One region of the Streptomyces sp. NPDC030165 genome, then DNA from elsewhere that is predicted to be linked to it. Evidence: riboswitches for the same ligand, from Rfam matches in the RefSeq annotation. Region 1 holds a riboswitch; each other region holds the start of a gene.

Region 1 (5,096 bases):
ACGGCCGAACTGGCCACGCACTGCGCGGTGGCGGCGGCCAATGCCGTACGGGTGCTGACGGAGCCGGTTCCCTCGGCGGCAGCGGCGGATGCGGCGGTGCGCCGGGCTTCCGGTGGCTGAACGCACCGGCGGCGCCCGGGGCTCGCGTGCCACGCTGTCCACCCTCACCGGGCCACTCCGCTTCCTGCTGCTCAGCTCCTTCCTCATCCCGCTCGGCAGCTTCATGGTCCTGCCGTTCATGTCCGTCTTCCTGCACGAGCGGCTGGGCATGGGGCTCGGGGCGGTCGGTGTGGTGCTGGCCGCAGCGTCCCTGGTGCAGTTCTCGGGTGGTGTCCTCGGCGGGGCGCTCGCCGACCGGGTGGGGCTGCGGCGCACGATGGTCTGGGCGCTGGTGGTACGCACGGCGGGCTTCGCGGCGTTCCTGGCGGCGCTGCGGTGGCCTGCGCTAGCGGTGGGGGCGCTGGTCCTCACCTGCTGCGGCGCCGCGCTGTACCTGCCGGCCAACAAGGCGTACCTGGTGCACGGCGTGGCCGAGGAGCGCCGGCCGGCGTTCCTGTCCGCGGGCAACGCGGCGCTCAACGCGGGGATGGCGGTGGGGCCGCTGGTCGCGGGACCGTTCGTGCTGTCGTCCCCCGGCCCGCTGTTCCTCGTCGTGACGGCGCTGTTCGCGGTGGTCGCCGTGGGACATGCGAGGCTGCCTGCGGTGGGTCCGGAAGGGAAACGGTTCGGTACCGGGCGGGCCGACGCGGCGCGTCCCCACGACGCGCCGGTGTCCGGCCACGGCCTGCTCACCGGAATCGCCGTCCTCCCCTTCGCCGCCAACGGTCTGGCGTTCTACCTCTACTTCCACTTCCAGCACTACCTCGCCGTGTACGCCGTGGAGCGGGCGTCCAGCGAGTTCTACAGCCTCGTGCTCCTGACCTGCTTCGTGCTGGTCATCGTCGTCCAGCCGCTCGCGTCGGACGCCATCCGGCGGATGAGCTACCCGGTCGCGCTGGCGGCCGGTTTCGCGGGGCTGGCCGCCGGGCTGGCGGTCCTGGCGGCTGGTACGCGGACCGCCCTGCTGGCGGGCGGTGTCCTCCTCACGCTCGGCGACATCGTGCTCTTCCTCAAGAACGATCTGGAGGCGCTGCGCCGCAGTCCGCGCTCGGATGCGGTGGTCTTCGGGCAGCAGCGGCTCGCCGCGGGGCTGGGTGCCTGTGCCAGCGGTGTTCTGGGCGGGCAGCTGTACGGCTTCGGCGAACGCGCCGGGCACGCGGGCTGGTTCTGGCTCCTCGCCGCGGCCCAGTGCGTCCTGCTGCCCCCGCTGCTGCTCACTCTGCGGCGCGGACAGCGCACCGCTCCCCCGGCCCCCGACGACCTCACCGACGAACGGAGCCCCGCTCCCCCGCCCCCCGACGGCCACACGGAAGGAACACCGGTACCCGATGACGCACACGAGCGGATTCCAGGACGATGACTTCTGGACCGAGTTCTACGACTTCCTCTTCTCCGACCAGCGCCACTCCCAGGCCGAGGACCTGCTCGACACCTCTGCCCTGCTGTCCTTCCCGTCCGGGGCCCGGGTGCTGGACCTGTGCTGCGGTCCGGGGGTGTTCACCGTTCCGCTCGCCCGCCGGGGTTTCGCCGTGACGGGCGTCGACCGCAGCCCGGCCATGCTGGACCGCGCCCGGAAGCGGTCCGCCGACGCCGGCGTCACGGCCCGGGCCCGGTACGTGCAGGCCGACATGCGGGAGTTCACCGAACCCGGAGCGTTCGACGCCGTCCTCAACATGTTCACGTCCTTCGGCTACTTCGAGGACCCGGCCGACAACGCCCGTGTGCTGCGCACCATGCGCACCTGCCTGGCACCCGGCGGCACGCTGCTCCTGGACATGGCCGGCAAGGAACTGCTGGCCCGCAAGGTCACCCCGCCCAAGGTCGTCCAGCGCGGCGACGACCTGCTGGTGCAGACCGACACGGTGCTGGACGACTGGGCGCGGCTGCGCAGCGACTGGGTGCTCGTGCGGGGCGACCGGGTGACGCGTACGAGCCTGGTCTGGTTCGTCTACAGCGCCGTTGAATTGCGGCGGATGGCCGAGGAGGCCGGCTTCGAGGAGATCGAGCTCTTCGGCGGCTTCGACGGCCGCCCGTACGACCAGGACGCCGAACGGCTGGTGCTCCGGGCGGTGCGGGGGACGTGACCGGCCCGTCGGTGGTCGCGGCGCGGCCACCGTGTGGCCCACCTCACCCTCGCGGCCGACTGCCCGGAGCCGTACGGCAGGCCTAGCCTCAGCCGATACGGCATCTGGCAAGCCGAGAGGGGACACATCATGTCGTTCGGTTTCGTCGCCTTCCACTACCCGGCCCCCGAGCACGTCGAGGAGTTCGTCGGCCAGTGCCGCCAAGTCGCCGAGGCGGCGCGGCAGCAGCCGGGCTTCGAGTCCGTCGGGGTCTGGGTCACCCCGGACGGCGAGGCCGTCGTCACCACCGGCGCGTTCGAGTCCGAGGAGGCCTTCCGGGCGGCATCCGAGGTCGCCCGCGAGATGGGTGCGACACCTGACGGCCTGAGCGACCTGGAGGTCAGGCCCCGCCAGGTGCACTTCCTGCTGTCGCGGTAGAAGGGGCGCGACTTCCGCACGAGACGGCGCGCGGACGCGTCCGCGCGCCCTTTGCCCCCGGCTCGGCCGACCGTAATATCACCTGGTCATCACCGCGACGGGAAACAGGAAGCCGGTGCGATTCCGGCACGGTCCCGCCACTGTGACCGGGGAGTGCACCCCTTCGTCAGGCCACTGCGCGCGGCGCGGGAAGGCCGGGGGAACGTCGATCCGGGAGTCAGGACACTGGCCTGTCGCGGGCCCGTTCCGAGGAGCGCGGACTCCGCAGGAGGCTCTACGTGTACGACGGTACGCCCCGTCCCCTTCTTCCTCCCTCTCACGCCCGGCGGCGCCGGTTCCTGCGCGCCGCGGCACCGCCCGTGGCCCTGGCCCTGTCCGCCGTGCTGCTCACCGGCTGCGGCGGTACGGCGCGGGACACCGCGGACGGCGCGAAGCCCGCGGCCTCCGCGGCGAAAGGTTTCCCGGTCACCATCGACAACTGCGGCATCCGCACCACTTACCGGAAGCCGCCCTCCCGTGTGGTCACCATCCACCAGCACCCCGCCGAGCTGATGCTGGCGCTGGGGCTCAAGGACCGCATGATCGGCACCGCGTTCCCCGACTCGGCCGTCCTGCCGGAACTGCGCAAGGACTATGCCGCCCTGCCGCAACTGGCGAAGAAGGAACCGTCCTTCGAGACCGTCCTGGAAGCCGGTCCGGACCTGGTCTACGGCGGTTACGCCAGCGCGTTCGCCGAGAACGAGGGCCGCTCGCGCAAGGCTTTCGCCGACGCCGGCATCGACACCTATCTCAACCGCGAGTACTGCGGGAAGAAGCAGGTGTCCATGCAGGACACCTACGACGAGGTGCGCACCATCGGTTCCCTCTTCGGCGTGCGGGAACGGGCCGACCGGCTGGCCGCCGGCCTCAAGGCACGGGTCGACCGGACCACCAAGGCGGTCAAGGGCGCCCGGGCCGTACCGGTCTTCGTCTACGACAGCGGCGACAAGGCGGCGTTCACCGCCGGCGGCAAGAGCCTCGGCACCGAGATCATCCAGCTGGCGGGCGGCCGGAACGTGTTCGCCGACCTGGACAAGGTCTTCGGTGACGCCTCCTGGGAGCAGGTCGTCGACCGGAAGCCCGAGGTCATCGCGATCTACGACTACGCGGGGGCCGGCAGCGTCGAGCAGAAGAAGAAGTTCCTGCTGTCGCAGCCCGCACTCGCCGACGTGCCCGCGGTGCGGAACAAGCGGTTCGTCGTCCTGCCGCTGACCGCGACCCTCGTCGGAGTACGGCCTCCGTACGCGGTCCAGGAGCTGGCCCGCGCGCTGCACCCCGAGCGGTTCCGGTGACGGCCTCCATCGAAGCGGCGGCTGTGCGTGATCACCGGCAGCAGGCGAAGCCGCGCCACCGGTCCTTCGCCGTCATCCTCCTCGTCCTCGCCGTGCTGCTGCTGGTCTCCGCCACGGCGGGCATGGCGATCGGGTCGGTGCACGTGCCGCCCGGCGAGGTGTGGGGGATCGTGACGCACGCGCTCGGCGCGGACCACCCGGAGCCGGGGTGGTCCCGGGCGCGCGAGACCATCGTGCTGGACGTACGGGCGCCCCGGGTGGTCCTCGGCGCGGTGACGGGCGCGGGGCTCGCGGTGATCGGTACGGCCATGCAGGCCCTGGTCCGCAATCCGCTGGCGGAACCGTATCTGCTGGGGGTCTCCTCGGGCGCGTCCCTGGGCGCCGTCATGGTGATCGTCTTCGGGGTGAGCGTGTTCGGTCCGGTGTCGCTGCCGGCCGCCGCGTTCGCCGGCGCGCTGCTGACCCTGCTGCTCGTCTACACGACGGCCCGCACCGGCGGACGCATCACCTCGGTACGGCTGGTGCTGTCGGGCGTGGCGATGGCGGCGGTACTGACGGCGGTCATGGATGTCCTGCTGCTGACCTCCGACCGGGGCAACGAGGCCCGGGCGGTGCTGGCGTGGACGCTCGGGGGCCTCGGCGGCGTGCAGTGGGGCACGCTCTGGCTGCCGGGAGCGGCGCTGCTGCTGGGCATCGCCGTACTCCTGGTCCAGGCCCGGTTGCTGAATCTGCTGCTGGCGGGCGAGGAGTCCGCCACGACGATGGGGCTGGACGTGGCCCGGTTCCGGGCCCGGATGTTCGTCCTGCTCTCCCTCGTGACCGGCGTCCTGGTGGCCGCGGCCGGGCCGATCGGCTTCGTCGGCCTGATGCTGCCACACGTCGTGCGCCTGTTCGTGGGCGGTGACCACCGCCGGGTGCTGCCCGCGGCCGCGCTGGCCGGCGCGGTGTTCCTGATCTGGGCCGACGTCGCGGCGCGTACGGTCGCGGCGCCCATGGAGATTCCCGTGGGCGTGCTGACGGCGCTGTGCGGCGGGCCGTTCTTCCTGTGGCTGATGCGCCGGGACGCGCGCCGCACCACGCACCGAGGAGTGGCATGAGCGCGACCGAACTGACCGTCGACGGCGTCACGCTCACCGCCGGAGCGCACCGTCTGGTGCGCGACGTC
Region 2 (5,096 bases), on a different contig from region 1:
CCGGACGAACCGGACCGGATCCGTCCGCTCGATCTCGAAGCCGAGCTGGCGCGCTGGGGACGCGACCTGAAGACGGGCGCGGCGGCCGGCTCGGCCACCTGAGGGCGGCGGGAGGGCGGGGCCCGCCCTCCCGGCGACGGGTCCGGCGGGCCCCAGCGGTCCGGCGGGCCCCGGCAGATCCGGCGGCCCCGGTGGCTCAGGCCGCCTCCCGGGCCTCCGCCGCCCGCGCCGACCAGCGCTTCTCCACCCCGGCCAGCCGCCAGTACGCCAGGGCCGCCGCCCAGACGACCACGAACAGGCCGACGATGATGAAGCCCACGTTGTCCAGGTCGATCGACGAGATCCAGCCGGTCAGGCCGTCCGTCAGGGCCAGCTTCTCGTGCAGGACGGTGACCAGTTCGATGGTCCCGATGAAGAAGGCGACGGCGATCGACAGGCCGGTGATCGTGAGGTTGTAGTACACCTTGCGCACCGGGTTCGAGAACGCCCACTGGTACGCGAAGTTCATGAACGTACCGTCCAGCGTGTCGAAGAGGCTCATCCCCGCCGCGAACAGCAGCGGCAGGACCAGGATCGCGTACCAGGGCAGCCCGGCCGCCGCGCCGCTGCCCGCCATCACCATCAGCGTCACCTCGGTCGCGGTGTCGAAGCCGAGGCCGAAGAGCAGGCCGAGCGGGTACATCTGGCCGGGCCGGGTGATGGAGCGGGTGAAGCGGCCCAGGACGCGGTTCATGAAGCCGCGGGAGTCGAGGTGCTGCTCCAGCTCCGCCTCGTCGTACCGGCCCTGCCGCATCGCGCGGAACACCCGCCAGATGCCCGCCAGCGCGACGAGATTGAGCGCTGCGATCAGGTAGAGGAAGGTGCCGGAGACCGTGGTGCCCACGGTGCCGAGCACCTGGTGGGCGCTCGATCCGTCGTCGAGCAGGGTGCCGGCCAGCTGCGCGCCGCCGGCGACCAGCGCCGCCATGGCGACGACCACGCTGGAGTGCCCGAGCGCGAACCAGAAGCCCACCGAGACGGGGCGCTTGCCGTCGGCCATCAGTTTGCGGGTGGTGTTGTCGATGGCGGCGATGTGGTCGGCGTCGAAAGCGTGCCGCATGCCGAGGGTGTACGCGGTGACGCCGAGGCCGACCCCGAAGACCTGCGAGCCCACGGTGTAGTGGTTCGGCACGACCAGGAGGAAGAGCACGCCGAAGGCGACGACGTGCAGCGCGGCGATGACCGCCATCAGCCCCGCGGTCCGCACGGTGTCCTGACGCCGCCAGCGGAAACCGGAGGGCGGGGGAGAGGAGGCGGAAGGAACGGACGCGGGTGAAGTGAGGGTAGGGGAAGGGGACGGCGAAGAAGCCGGGGACGGCGAAGGGGAATCGGCGGACAGGGACATCCGGTGGTCACGCTCCAGCACCTCGTGGATCATTTCGTGAGATGCCGTGGCCGGTCTCCTGGCTGACGGGTGTACGCGCCCGCCCCGGCCTTCCCGGCCGCGGGCTGCGGCCAGTGGCTCCGTACGGGCGCGGGGCGCGTACGGAAAGGGGCGGGAACTTCCCGATCACAGTGGCGAGGGCCGCTCCGGTCTGGACCCGAAGGACTTCACCGGTCTTCCCGACACCACGGCCCGGACACTCTAACGTCCGGTGGCGGCATGGTCATCGGATCAATGTGCCGGGAACCCGCAGCGCTCTCCGCTCGACTACCTGGTCCTGGGCCCGCAAGGGCGGGCCGTCGGGCAGTCGAGAGGCAGGGAGAGCGGACGTATGCGTTCTCGTGTGGGTCTGGTGGGGCGAGTGAGCCGAGCGGGGTCGATGTGGCCGGTGGCCGGTGGGCGGTCGATGGCGGCGGTGCTGGCGACGCTGGCAGTGGCCGGGCTGGCCACTGGTTGCGGCAGCGGTGACGGACGTACGGCAGCGGGTGCCGCGGACGGCCGGGGCGGCGGAGCGGGTGGCTTTCCCGTCTCGGTCAGCGATTGCGACGGGCGGCGGACGACATTCTCCGAGGCCCCGCGGAAAATCGTCACGAGCAACGCGGCGAGCCTGGAAATGCTGCTCCGGCTGGGAGTGGGCGACCGGGTCGTCGGTACCGGATTCCCGCCGGGAAAGGGCACGTTGCCACCTGATCTCGATGCCCGGGCGCAGCGCGTCCCGGTACTGGGGAAGACGGTGATTCCGAAGGAGAAGCTGCTCGGTTCCGGCGCCGACGTCTATATCGACACGTTCGCTTCCATGGGCAACATGGGCGGGGCGGCGGCCGGCCCGACCGAGGAGGAATTCAGCGCGGCGGGCATCAGACACGTCTACCTGGCCTCGACGGCGTGTGCGCCGCGCAAGAAGGTGCCGCAGCGGGACCTGTCCGCCGTGGAGGGCGACATCCGGCGGCTCGGACAGATCACGGGCGCCTCGAAGCGCGCGATGCAGCTGGTGGCGGAGATGGAGAAGAAGATCTCCTCGGTACGCGAAGCCATCGCGGACGTCCCCGCGGGCAAGCGGCCGTCGTACTTCTTCTTCGATTTCGACGCGGGAACGAAACAGCCCGTCGCGGTCTGCAACCGGCAGGTGGCCAACGCGGTGATGACCGAAGCCGGGGCACGGAACGTCTTCGCGGACTGTGCGAGCGACTTCAAACCGGTGTCGTGGGAGGACGTGGTCGGAAAGAACCCGGACTGGATTCAGCTCGGCGTACGGAACCGGGGAAGCGCCGCGGCCAATGAGAAGGCATTCGACGAGGCCGAGAAGTTCCTCAAGGAGTTTCCGGCCACGGCGGGGCTGCGCGCGGTGAAGGAAGGAAAATTCCTGCGTATCGGCTCCGAGCAGACGACCATCGCCGGAGTGGGGAACGCGGACACGGTGCGGCGGATCGCTAAGACGCTCTACCCGGACCGGCTGGGCAAGGGCCGTCCGGCCGGGGAGCGTCCGGACGAGGCCGGGGCGGGGCGCTGATGGGGCCGTCGGCCTGTGCCGCGGCTGAGGCTCGCACCGCCGGCGCGGCGCGTACCGCAGGGCTCGCCGTCGGCCTGCTGATCGCGCTGCTCGCCGCGCTGACCGCGGCCGTCGCGCTCGGTGCCACCGACATCGCTCCTGCCGAGGTGTGGTCGGTGGTGTTCCGGCGGCTGGGCGGGGCGCCGCCCCGGCCGGGTACGGACGATCTGATCGTCTGGCAGCTACGGGTTCCGAGGGCGCTGCTCGCCGCGCTGGTCGGCGCGGGTCTCGGGCTCGTCGGTACGGCCACCCAGGCGCTGGTGCGCAACCCCCTGGCGGACCCGTACCTGCTGGGTATCTCCAACGGCGCGTCGCTGGGCGCGGTGGCCGCGATCGTGCTGGGCGCGGGCGCTGTGGCGGGGACGGGCGGGGTGTTCGGCGCGGGGAGCACGTTCGGCCTGGGCGGGGGTGTGGGCCTGTCGTCGGCCGCCTTCGCCGGCGCGCTCGCCTCGTTCGCGCTGGTGTGGACGCTGGCCCGCCGGGGCGGCGGCTTCGCGCCGCTGCGGCTGGTGCTGGCCGGAGTCGGCATCGGGCAGTTCCTGGCCGGGTTCACCAGTTATCTCGTGCTGCAGGCCGGGGACGAGCAGCAGACGCGCGGCGTGCTGTTCTGGCTGATGGGCAGCCTCGGCGGCGCCACCTGGGACACGCTCCTCCTGCCGGCCCTCGCCGTACCGGCCGGACTGCTGGTCCTCCAGGGCAGGGCCCGCGCGCTGAACGCGCTGACGATGGGGGACGAGACGGCGGCGAGCGTCGGCGTGGACGTCGTCCGGCTGCGCCGCACGCTGTTCGTGGTGACCAGCCTGCTCACCGGCGTCCTGGTCTCGGTGTCCGGCGCGGTCGCCTTCGTGGGGCTGATGGTGCCGCATCTGTGCAGGCTGATCGTCGGGGGAGACCACCGCAGGCTGCTGCCGCTGGCCGCGCTGACCGGGGCGCTCCTGCTGGTCGTGGTGGACATCGTGTGCCGTACCGCCATGGACGCCCAGGAACTGCCGGTGGGCGTGGTGACGGCGCTGATCGGCGCGCCGGTGCTGCTGTACGTGCTGGACCGGCGGCTGGGAGCGGGAGGGTGAGCGGAAACGGGAGGATGAGCGCAAGCGTGCGTACGGGCAGGGACACAGAAGCAGGCGCGGGCGCGGAAGCAGCCGCCGGCATGCGGATCGACATCGAGGACCTGCGGGTGTCGTACGCCGGCCGGTGTGTGGTGGCCGGGGTGCGTCTGATGGCCGCGCCGGGCGAGATCGCGGGGGTGGTCGGCCCGAACGGCAGCGGCAAGTCCACGGTGCTGCGTACGGTCTACCGGCATCTGCACCCCGAAGCGGGCCGCGTGCTGCTCGCCGGGGAGGACATCCGGGCCATGCCGCCGACGCGCACCGCCCGGCACGTCGCCGCCCTGCCCCAAGAACGCGGCGGCGACTTCGAACTCACCGTCCACGAGGTGGTGGCGATGGGCCGCACCCCGTACAAGCGGGCGTTCGCGGGCGACGACCGCGCCGACCGGGAGACGGTGGCCCGGGCCCTGGCGGACGTGGGGCTGGCCGAGCACGGCGGGCGGCGGTTCTCGGCGCTCTCCGGCGGGGAGCGGCAGCGGGCCCTGCTCGCCCGTGCCTTCGCGCAGGCCCCGGACGTCCTCGTACTGGACGAGCCGACGAACCACCTGGACGTACGGCACCAGGTCGAGCTGCTGGCCCTGCTGCGCGGCCGGGCCTGTACGACGCTCGTCTCGCTGCACGACCTGAACGCGGCGGCCTCCGTCTGCGACCGGCTCCACGTGCTCTCCGGAGGGACGGTGGTGGCGTCTGGCGCGCCGCGCGACGTGCTGACGCCGGAGCTGCTGGCCGAGGTGTTCGGGGTGCGGGCGGCGGTGGTCGACCACCCGCTGACGGGTGATCCGCTGATCGCCGTCGATCAGCGGCAGACCGCCGGCGCGGCCTCCTCACTCGGTACCGGCCGCCCGGCGTCCTCACCCGGCACCGGCCGCCCGGCCTCCTCCGCGTAGTGGCTCGGGCGGCCGTCCCGGTGCACGAGCCGCCCGTGCCGCGCCGCGTCCGCCGCACGCATCAGCCGTACGCCGCCGTCCGCGTCGCGCAGCACGCACGCGTGCCACGGCGTCATCCACACGTCGGG
Region 3 (5,096 bases), on a different contig from region 1:
TTGATCTCCGCGGGGCTGCCGGCGCCCTCGCAGATCACCGCGTCGTGCGTACGGCGCAGCTCCTGGAGGCAGTCCGTGACCGTACCGAGCAACTGCTCCTGGCGTCCCGCGTGGTAGCCGCGCGCGCTCAGCTCGCCCACCGGCTTGCCCATCAGCACGACCTGGCTGCTGCGGTCACTGCCCGGCTTCAGCAGCACCGGATTCATCAGCGCGCTCGGTTCGACGCGCGCCGCGGCGGCCTGCATGGCCTGCGCCCGCCCGATCTCCGCGCCCTCGCGCGTCACGAACGAGTTCAGCGACATGTTCTGCGCCTTGAAGGGCGCCACCTTGACGCCCTTGCGCGCCAGCCAGCGGCAGATGCCCGCCGTCACCACGCTCTTGCCCGCGTCGGACGTGGTGCCCGCCACCAGCAGCCCGCCGCCGAGCGGCGTTCGACCCGGTCCGTTCACGTGGCACTCCTCGCCGTCCGTACGTTGCTGCTCATGTGGCTCTCCCGGCAGTTGGGAACCGCTGTACCGCCGCGGCCGTACGGGAGCGCCGTACCGTCCCGGCCGTTCGGGACCCTCGTACCGCACCGGCCGTACGGGACCGCCGTACCGCCCCCACCGCCAGCCGGCCCGCGACCGTGGCCGCCAGCGCCAGCGCGCTCACCCGGCGTGACAGTGCCACGGCCCGCTCGATGTCCGGCACCGCGACGGGCCGCCCGGCGTCGCCGTTGAGCACCGGCCGGTGCTCGACCCGTCCGCCGTACGCCAGCGTGCCGCCCAGCCGTACGCCCAGCGCCCCGGCGAACGCCGCCTCCACCGGGCCCGCGTTGGGGCTCGGATGGGACGGACCGTCCTGCCGCCAGGCGCGCAGCGCGCCCCGCCGGTCCGGCCCGGCCAGCACCGCCAGCGCGGCGGTCAGCCGGGAGCCGGGAAAACCCGCCACGTCGTCGAGCCGGGCCGAAGCCCACCCGAAGCGGCGGTGGCGCGGCGACTTGTGCCCGACCATCGCGTCCAGCGTGTTGACGGCCCGGAAGGCCAGCAGCCCCGGCACACCGGCGGCCGCGCCCCACACCAGGGCGCCGACCACCGCGTCCGAGGTGTTCTCGGCGACGGACTCGACCACCGCGCGCGCCATCTGCTGCCCGTCCAGGGCCTGCGGGTCGCGCCCGCACAGGTGCGGCAGCCGCTCGCGCGCCACGTCCAGGTCGCCCGCCGCGAGCGCACCGCCGACGGCCCGCGCCTCGCGGCCCAGCGAGGTGCCGCCCAGGACCGCCCAGGTGGCGGCGGCGCTCAGCGCGACGGAGGCGGGGAAGGCGGCGGGGGAGCGGCGCACGGCGCGATCCAGCAGCGCGGCACCGGCGGCGGTGCCGCCCACGAGCAGCGCGGTGTGCAGGGCGCCGCGACGGCGGTCGTCGCGCCACAGGCGGCTTTCCACGGCGGCCGCGGCCCGCCCGAAGGCGGCCACGGGGTGACCGCGCCGGGGATCGCCCACGACCAGGTCGCCGAGGAAGCCGAGGGCCGCGCCGCACGCGTAGCCGGCGTGTTCGGCACGCATCGGATCAGACCGCCGTCGCGCCTCGGAGGGGCAGTGTGGGGGTACGTCCAGCAGATCTCGCACTGCGGCCGGGCATGGCGGTAGGTCCTCACTCAGGGTCCGCGCCCTGGTTCGACGGATACGGCGACGAGAGTCTCCTGGCTCCCCGGATCGGCGCTTCCCCCGGCCTTCCAGTCCGTACGGGAACCTGCGTCGCGGGACGCGGACCGTGGCCCTTGGTGGAGGGGCGCTCCCCGGTGACAGTGGCGGGACCGCGCCGGATTCTCACCGGACTTCCTCATCTGTCGCCGATTGGCTCCGGCAGTCCACCACGCTCCGCGAAGCCCGTCAACTCGCGCTTGACCTGCGGCGCGGGCCGGTGGCGGCGGCTGTGTCCAAGGCCACAGGCGCGCGGCACCGGGGAGACGGCGACAGCGTCCGGTGGCCGGGACACGGCGAAGGGGCGCCCGGTGGCCGTGGCGGGGATGCCACGGCCACCGGGCGCCCCGGAGCGCCGTGCCGTGTCTCAGGCGGCGACGATCAGATAGATCCCGTACGCCACGGCCGCCGCGCACAGCGCGAAGCAGACGTACGCCCCGGCCCGCGCCGCCCCGCCGGGCGCGTCGGGCCCGCCGGCGGTCACCGGCGTGCCCTCCTGCCGCGGCTTGCGGGACGTGCCGACGATGCCGAGGGTGAACAGGCCTACGATCCCGACCGTCACGAACAGCGTGACGCCGAAGACCTGGCCGAGGGCTGCCCAGTCGATGCTCATTGCGTTCTCGTTCCTCCGTGGGAGCCTGCGGCCGGGTCAGCCGACGGCCGAGCCGGCCTTGGCGCGGCGCTGGGCGTGCGTCTCGTGCGGGTGGGCGGTCACCGGGTCGGCGATCACCGGGGCGGCGCCGACCGGGTTCGCGAGCGGCGCTCCGGCCACCGCGGGCGCCGGGATCGTGGCGGCGGCCGGCACGGGCTGCCCGGTCGCGACCGGACCCGCGGGCGGCGGGGAGACGGCCTGCAGGGCGGTGGTGACGACACCCGCGGGCTCCGCCGCCGGGCCCTCGTTGACGTTGGTGTGGTCCACCGGCTTGCGCCGGGAGGCCGCCCAGATCACGCCGCAGACGGCGAGCGCCAGGACGGCGACGGTCGCGATGCCCCAGTCGCCCTGGCCGGCCAGGAGCGCGGCGCCCGCCGCGACCAGCCCGGCGGCCGGCAGCGTCAGGCCCCAGGCGGCGGCCATCCGGCCCGCCGTGGACCAGCGCACCACGCCGCCCTTGCGGCCCAGGCCCGAGCCCATCACCGCGCCGGAGCAGACCTGGGTGGTGGAGAGCGCGAAGCCGAGGTGGGAGGAGGCCAGGATGGTGGCCGCGGCGCCGGTCTGGGCGGCGAAGCCCTGCGGCGGCTGGATGTCGGTGATGCCCTTGCCCATCGTGCGGATGATCCGCCAGCCGCCCAGGTACGTGCCGAGCGCGATGGCCAGGCCGGCCGAGGCGATGACCCACAGTGGCGGGTCGGCGTGCGGGGCGACGACGCCGCCGGTGATCAGCGCGAGGGTGATCACACCCATCGTCTTCTGGGCGTCGTTGGTGCCGTGGGCGAGGGAGACCAGCGCGGCCGAGGCGATCTGCCCGGCGCGGTAGCCCTTGGCGGTGTCCTCCTCGGCGCGGTTGCGGGCCAGCCGGTAGGTCAGCCGGGTCGCGGCCGTCGAGGCCAGACCGGCCACGATCGGGGCGGCGACGGCCGGGATGAGGACCTTCATGACCACGGCGCCGCCGTGCACGCCGCTCGCACCGACGGACACCAGGGTCGCGCCGATCAGGCCGCCGAAGAGGGCGTGCGAGGAGCTGGAGGGGAGTCCGGCCAGCCAGGTGACCAGGTTCCAGACGATGGCGCCGACCAGCCCGGCGAAGATCACCTCTGGTCTGATGCCGGCGGTCTCGTCGATGATCCCGCCGGAGATGGTCTTGGCGACCTCCACGGACAGGAACGCGCCCAGCAGGTTGAGGGCCGCCGACATCGCCACCGCCGCCTTGGGCTTGAGTGCCCCGGTGGAAATGGTGGTGGCCATGGCGTTGGCCGTGTCGTGGAAGCCGTTCGTAAAGTCGAACACCAAGGCCGTGACGATCACGATCCCGATGAGAAGCGTGATGTGTTCCATTCACCCAGGCAATCAGTTCGATGGTCAGTAACGCTCGGGACCGTACGGACGACGGGTGAACGGAAGGTGAACTGGGGCGGGCGCCGCAGTGACGCCCCCGCAGGGGTGGCGCGGAGGCGCCCCTGCCGTCACCCGGTTCCCGGCCGCACCAGCACGGAAGCACCGAGTGTCCCACGCGCACCAGCGCCCGGCCTCCGCACGTCCGGGCCGGGCCTCACCCCCGGGCGAAGCGCCGTAGCCCCGCGGCCGTGCCGTTCCACTTGTTCTGGTCGCCGGGCAGCGCCCCGGCCCCGGCGTGCTGCCAGATGCTCGGGTACGCCCAGCCGGCGGGCAGCGTGCCCGGGGTGCTGTGCCAGTGGGCCAGCCACAGGGGGTGGGTGGCGGCGAACGCCCGGCTGCCACCGGTGCAGCCGTTCCACCACCGGGCCGTCGTGTAGATCACCGGCCGCCGCCCGGTCTGCCGCAGCACCTCGTTGCTGAACCCCCGGATCCACCGGACCAGCGCGGTGCCGCTCATCCCGTAACAGGCGTGCTCCCGGTCGTACGGGTTGTGCTCCAGGTCGAGCGCCGGCGGCAGCGCCCAGCCGTCCGCCTTCCAGCGGCCGCCGTGCCGCAGGAAGTACCGGGCCTGCGCGCGGCCGGAGGACGCGTTCGGTACGCCGAAGTGGTACGCGCCGTGCAGCAGGCCCGCCTTGCGCGCGCCGCGGTACTGCCGGGGGAAGTACGGGTTGCGGTACCAGGCCGACTCGGTGGCCTTCACGTACACGAAGCGGCCGCCCTTCGCCCGTACGGACTTCCAGTCGACGTTCCCCTGGTGCGAGGAGACGTCGTGCCCGGCCGGCTTGCCGGCGGCCTCGGCGGCGGGGGCCGCGGGCAGGGCGGTGGACAGGACGCCGGTGAGCACGCCCAGCGCGAGGGCCCCGGCGGCCAGGTGGCGCGGGCGGCCGGGCGGGCGGTGGGGTGGGTGCTGCGCGGCGGTCAGGCCGGGCAGGTGCTGTGGGCCGGGCAGGTGATCGCGGTCACGGGCCATGGTTCCCCCCGGAGTTCCCCCGGATGGCTACGTGCATGACAAATTTCCGGCAGCGTACCGAGTGATACGTACAAGACGGTCGATGCTCGGTCAATCCCTGCCCATACACCGCCGGTCCGACATGGCGGATACCGGAAGGCCGAAGTCCGCCCCACGGCGCCACGCCAGACCCGTACGGTGTCGGCAGCCCCGCGCGCACCACGTCCGCGCGCCCACCGGGCCCCGCCCGCACCGCACACCGGAGGCACACGCATGACGGACCCGGAAGCCCTCGACCGCGCCTGGGACGAGCTGGTCGCCACCGCCCGCCGCACGGTCACCGACGGACTCGTCGTCGGCACCTCCGGCAACGTCTCCGTCCGCGTCGGCGACCTCGTGCTGGTCACCCCCAGC
Region 4 (5,096 bases), on a different contig from region 1:
GGCGTCACCGGATTCGCGGTCCCAGAAGAACTCGGGCAGGGCATAGGAATAGCCCAGACTGCACTCACCGAATCGGTTCTCACCGAAGTCCGGCCCCATGACTTCGGCCACGCGGCCGGGAGAATCGGTGTGCCGCAGACCGAGCACGGTGCCGGTGGTGACGACGTTCATGTAGAACGCCAGGGAATACGGGGTCAACTGCTGTCCTCGGCGAGTCGTGACAAGAGCAGCTTACGGAGCACCCGCCGCGGGCCGCCCGCCGCCCGTCTCCGGCCGGCGGGTGGCCCGTCACCGGTTCAGGACGAGGGCAGCTCCGCCCGGACGGTCCGTGCGGCGGCGACGAGGTTTTCCAGGGACGCGCGGGTCTCGGGCCAGCCGCGGGTCTTCAGGCCGCAGTCGGGGTTGACCCACAGGCGTTCGGCCGGGATGGCGCCGAGGCCCTCGCGCAGGAGGCTCGCCGCCTCCTCGGTGCTCGGTACGCGGGGGGAGTGGATGTCGTACACACCGGGCCCGGCCTCCCGCGGGTAGCCGTGCCCGGCCAGTTCGCGGGCCACCTGCATGCGGGAGCGGGCGGCCTCCAGACTGATCACGTCGGCGTCGAGGTCGTCGATGGCCTGCACGATGTCGCCGAACTCGGCGTAGCACATGTGCGTGTGGATCTGCGTCCGGTCCCGCACCCCGCCGGTGGTGAGGCGGAACGCCTCGGTGGCCCAGGCGAGATACGCGGCACGGCCGGCGGCGCGCAGCGGCAGCGTCTCGCGCAGGGCCGGTTCGTCCACCTGGATGACCTGGGTGCCGGCCGCCTCCAGGTCGCCGACCTCGTCGCGCAGGGCCAGCGCCACCTGGCGGGCGGTGTCGCCGAGCGGCTGGTCGTCACGGACGAAGGACCAGGCGAGCATGGTGACCGGGCCGGTCAGCATCCCCTTGACCGGCCGGTCGGTGAGCGACTGCGCGTACCGCGTCCACCGCACCGTCATCGGCTCGGGCCGCGAGATGTCACCGGCGAGGACCGGCGGACGCACGTACCGCGTGCCGTACGACTGGACCCAGCCGTGCTGCGTGGCGAGGTAACCCGTCAGCTGCTCCGCGAAGTACTGCACCATGTCGTTGCGTTCGGGCTCGCCGTGGACAAGCACGTCGATGCCCGCCTCCTCCTGGAAGGAGAGCACCTCGCGGATCTCGTTCTTGATGCGCTCCTCGTACCCGGCCGTGTCGATGCGCCCCGCACGCAGGTCGGCCCGGGCGGTGCGCAGTTCGGCGGTCTGCGGGAAGGAGCCGATGGTGGTGGTCGGCAGCAGGGGCAGGCCCAGGTGGGCCCGCTGCACGACGGTCCGTTGCGCGTACGGCGCCGAGCGGCGGCCGTCGGCGTCGGTGACGGCGGCGGTACGGGCCCGTACGGCGGGGTCGTGGGTGATCGCGGAACCGGCGCGGGACGCCAGGTCCGCGCGGTTGGCGGCCAGTTCGGCGGCGATCGTGTGGGTGCCCTGCGCGAGGCCGCGGGCGAGCGTGGCGATCTCGGTGGTCTTCTGCTGGGCGAACGCGAGCCAGCGCAGCACCTGCGGGTCGATGTCCCGCTCGGCGGTGGCGTCGAGCGGGACGTGCAGCAGGGAGCAGGAGGCGGCCACGTCGACCCGGTCGGCCAGGCCCAGCAGAGTACCGAGTGTTGCCAGCGACTTCTCGAGATCGTTGAGCCAGATGTTGCGGCCGTTGACGACACCGGCGACCAGCCGCTTGCCGGGCAGGCCGCCCGCGGCGGCGAGCGCGTCCAGGTTGCCCGCGGCGGCCTCGGTGAAGTCCAGCGCGAGACCGTCGACGGGGGCCTTGGCGAGCACCGGCAAGGCCTCGCCGAGCTGGTCGAAGTACGAGGCGACCAGCAGCTTCGGGCGGTCGGCGAGGGCGCCGAGGACGCCGTAGGCGCGCTCGGCGGCGCCGAGTTCGGCCGGAGTGCGGTCCTGCACCAGGGCGGGCTCGTCCAGCTGCACCCACGCGGCGCCGGCCGCGCGGAGGTCGGCCAGGACATCTGCGTACACGGGCAGGAGCCGGTCGAGCAGGGTCAGCGGATCGAAGCCGGCGGTGACACCGGGGGCGGGCTTGGACAGCAGGAGGTAGGTCACCGGGCCGACGAGGACCGGGCGCGGCGTGAGGCCGAGCGCGAGCGCCTCCCGTACCTCGCCGGTCTGCTTGGCGGAGTCGGTGGTGAAGACCGTGTCGGGCCCCAGCTCGGGTACGAGGTAATGGTAGTTCGTGTCGAACCACTTGGTCATCTCCAGCGGTGCCACGTCCTGCGTACCGCGTGCCATCGCGAAGTAGCCGTCCAGGGCGTCGGCCTCGAAGGCGGCGCGGTGCCGTTCCGGGACGGCTCCGACCATGACGCTGGTGTCCAGCACGTGGTCGTAGTACGAGAAGTCACCGGTCGGCACCTCGTGGAGTCCGGCCTCGGCCAGCTGCTGCCAGTTCGAACGGCGCAGGTCCTGGGCGGTCTTCTGGAGGGCGTCCGCGGTCACGCGGCCCTTCCAGTAGCCCTCGACGGCCTTCTTCAGTTCCCGGTTCGGTCCCTGGCGGGGGTAGCCGTACACGGTGGCCCGTGCTGCCGCGGCTGCGGGCTTCGCTGTCACGGAACTCTCCTTCGCGAGCGTGATCTTCTCCGAGCCCCGGTGACGGGACGAGAACGCGAAGGAACGACGCACCGGCCGAGCCATGCGGCGCCGAACAGCACCCATGCTCGCCCGGTATGGTCGCCGACCCGCCCTCGAAGGTCACCGGAGTGTCCGCGCACGTATGGACGCACACGGGCAACGGGCAGGTCTTCGGACTCGCGGGCACGCCTGCCGGACTTCGTCCGGCGGACACCTACTGGCCGTCGCTTCCCGGATCCGCGGCCCGGATCCAGTGCGTATGACGGCGGTCGTTCCCGCTCACCGCTGCGGGGCAGTCCCGGATTCCCACCGGGTTCCCTCTTACGACGCGTCTGCCTGGCGGGCAGGGCGAACCAGCTGCACCGGACACAGTAGATCGAGCGCACACCGTACGGACACCCCTGTTCACATGGCGGTACGTGAGATGTGACACCAAGGGCGGGGCGGGGCGGGTGCGGGGCGGGCCGACCGTCTTCCGGCGGCTTGTCCGGCGTCAGCCCGCACTCTCACCCGGGCCGGCTGACTCCCAGCCGGACATGGCCAGTTCATCGTCGCGCAGGGCCCACACGGGCCCGTCGCCCGGGGCGGGCCCCTCGACCACCCGCAAGTGGTAGGGACGGTACTCGTCGTCCGCGTCCTCGACGGTGAACCCGGCGGACGCCAGGATCGCGGCCATCGCCCGCGTCATCGCGGCCGAGACCTCGCCGCAGTGCCGCAGGACGGGGTCGTCCAGCAGCTTGAGGCGGAGCGCACGGGTCGTGCACTCCCGCAGGCGCGGACCGGCCGACCAGTCCACATACACGCCGCCGGCCGCATCGGCGCCGTGATCGACTTCCACCTCCACACCGCCGGCCAGAACGGGATGCAGGCCGGGCGCGCGCACCGGGAGGCCGGCGGCGGCCAGCTCGTCGCGCACCTTCGACGCGAGCGCCTCCTGACGCACGGACTCTTCAGCACTCACCTTCTCGAACATCCGCTCAATCTAGCGGCCCGCGCTGACACCGAACCGGAAATCCGCTTCGGTCCAGCCCGGTTCGGGCGGTGCCGGTTCGGACGAGGTGGCGGCCTTTTCGGCGAGTTCGCTCACCCGGGACACGATCGAGGCGATCTTTTGGTGATCCTCGACGAGCTTCGCGACCGTCGGGGCGGGATCCGGTCGTGCGCGCAGCAACTGGGAGAACAGTCCCCCGTCCTCGCCCCTGTGATGCGACGAGAGAGCGTCACAAAAGGCCAGGCAATGCAGACCGGTACGTCATCGTTCCCCGTGCGGCGCCCGAGATGCGTCCTGACGTGATGGATCCGGCGGCGCAGTTCTTGATGGGCTTGTGAGGGCTGAAGGCTCAGGGCAGCTGTACGAGCGCCGCCGCGGGGAGCCTGGAAAGAACGGGATGCCACGGATGGCGGCCCTTTCGCTTCCACATCTCCATGCCTGACGCAGTCCGTCACCGGCACGCGATGCTGCCGCTAGCCGACCACGCGATGCGGCGATAAGGCAAGCACGGTGCCCCTGTCCCGTCCCGTCCCCTCTCGGACGGGTCCGGATCGGCGCTCACCGAGCATGCCCGGGCCTGAACACGAGGGAACATCTCCGAAATCGGGCGCCCCGCCGCCCCGTCGGCACAGCCTGGTCCCCGCAGAGGGCGACGCTCGCTCAGGCGCGACGCACTTCGAGGACTGGTTGCGGGGGGCCGCCTGAGAGCGGCAACGGTCAAGAATGGATTGCGGAGGGGTGCGTGGGGGAAGGCTGATGTTTTTTTGGGGGTGTTGGGGTTTGGGTGGGACTTGGTGAAGTGGTCAACTATTTATTGACAGTTGCTCTGCGTGGGTGATTGAGTCGGGCACGCCGCGGGGGCCTTGTTCACGGTTTTTCGAACTGTGAGGGAGGGGCGGCTGCCGAACGAGTCCTGTCCGTCGAGCCCTGTCGACCACCACCGAACCTCTCTCCGACATCTTCCGGTAATTCCTTTCTGCCGCGGCAGCGGTGGTTCTGACTGGGATCTCTTCCTCTTCTTGGTGTGGTGTCGGTGTGGCGTTCGCCTGCCCGTGAGCGGTGAATTCCGTGGCGTGGTGGTGATGTCGGGCGCAAGGCATGGCAGGTGCTCTCAGGCGGCGCTGGTTCCGGTGTCCAGGAACAGGAGCAAGGTGTGCTTGACGCCCGGATGGCGGCCCGGAAGGCATTCGACAAGCCGGGTACTGACTCGGCGGATCTGGTGGTGGACGGCGGGCGGGCCGAGAAGGCCGTCGGTGCCGGAGCGCTGAGCGTCCGGGTACCGGGGGACAAATCGGTCAGTCACCGGGCGCTGCTGGCGGCACTGCTTCCCGGTGCGCCCGAGGTTCTGACGGTGCGCAACGCCAACCTGGGCGGCGCCGTACGGGCGTTGCTGCCGGCGATGCGGGCGCTGGGGGTGGAGGCCGGCGTGGACGGCGGCACGCTGACCGTGCGGCGCGGCGTGCCGCCGG

What was found. Region 1 has a riboswitch for cobalamin ahead of ACZ4Z1_RS32845 (ABC transporter substrate-binding protein). Riboswitches for the same ligand answer to the same signal wherever they lie in the genome.
Region 2: another riboswitch for cobalamin. It lies ahead of nicT (Nickel transporter NicT); the one in region 1 lies ahead of ACZ4Z1_RS32845 (ABC transporter substrate-binding protein).
Region 3: another riboswitch for cobalamin. It lies ahead of ACZ4Z1_RS20120 (cobalamin biosynthesis protein); the one in region 1 lies ahead of ACZ4Z1_RS32845 (ABC transporter substrate-binding protein).
Region 4: another riboswitch for cobalamin. It lies ahead of metE (5-methyltetrahydropteroyltriglutamate--homocysteine S-methyltransferase); the one in region 1 lies ahead of ACZ4Z1_RS32845 (ABC transporter substrate-binding protein).

Annotation. Positions count from the first base shown of each region.
Region 1 covers NZ_JBVIBD010000022.1:48,104-53,199, reverse strand. Annotated here, with positions in the region: gene ACZ4Z1_RS32865 (ATP-grasp domain-containing protein) at 1-120, shown strand, start outside; gene ACZ4Z1_RS32860 (MFS transporter) at 113-1,459, shown strand; gene ACZ4Z1_RS32855 (SAM-dependent methyltransferase) at 1,428-2,183, shown strand; gene ACZ4Z1_RS32850 (putative quinol monooxygenase) at 2,313-2,600, shown strand; cobalamin riboswitch at 2,672-2,848, shown strand; gene ACZ4Z1_RS32845 (ABC transporter substrate-binding protein) at 2,879-3,931, shown strand; gene ACZ4Z1_RS32840 (FecCD family ABC transporter permease) at 3,955-5,028, shown strand; gene ACZ4Z1_RS32835 (ABC transporter ATP-binding protein) at 5,025-5,096, shown strand, end outside.
Region 2 covers NZ_JBVIBD010000008.1:57,073-62,168, reverse strand. Annotated here, with positions in the region: gene ACZ4Z1_RS16975 (VOC family protein) at 1-102, shown strand, start outside; gene nicT (Nickel transporter NicT) at 197-1,417, opposite strand; cobalamin riboswitch at 1,416-1,628, opposite strand; gene ACZ4Z1_RS16965 (ABC transporter substrate-binding protein) at 1,830-2,933, shown strand; gene ACZ4Z1_RS16960 (FecCD family ABC transporter permease) at 2,933-4,042, shown strand; gene ACZ4Z1_RS16955 (ABC transporter ATP-binding protein) at 4,123-4,968, shown strand; gene ACZ4Z1_RS16950 (L-tyrosine/L-tryptophan isonitrile synthase family protein) at 4,878-5,096, opposite strand, start outside.
Region 3 covers NZ_JBVIBD010000010.1:59,347-64,442, reverse strand. Annotated here, with positions in the region: gene ACZ4Z1_RS20125 (cobyric acid synthase) at 1-449, opposite strand, end outside; gene ACZ4Z1_RS20120 (cobalamin biosynthesis protein) at 481-1,542, opposite strand; cobalamin riboswitch at 1,674-1,820, opposite strand; gene ACZ4Z1_RS20115 (hypothetical protein) at 2,048-2,293, opposite strand; gene ACZ4Z1_RS20110 (inorganic phosphate transporter) at 2,330-3,673, opposite strand; gene ACZ4Z1_RS20105 (lysozyme) at 3,888-4,703, opposite strand; gene ACZ4Z1_RS20100 (class II aldolase/adducin family protein) at 4,956-5,096, shown strand, end outside.
Region 4 covers NZ_JBVIBD010000016.1:158,591-163,686, reverse strand. Annotated here, with positions in the region: gene ACZ4Z1_RS27960 (hypothetical protein) at 1-198, opposite strand, end outside; gene metE (5-methyltetrahydropteroyltriglutamate--homocysteine S-methyltransferase) at 297-2,615, opposite strand; cobalamin riboswitch at 2,782-3,009, opposite strand; gene ACZ4Z1_RS27950 (hypothetical protein) at 3,130-3,609, opposite strand; gene ACZ4Z1_RS27945 (hypothetical protein) at 3,619-3,807, opposite strand; gene ACZ4Z1_RS27940 (3-phosphoshikimate 1-carboxyvinyltransferase) at 4,781-5,096, shown strand, end outside.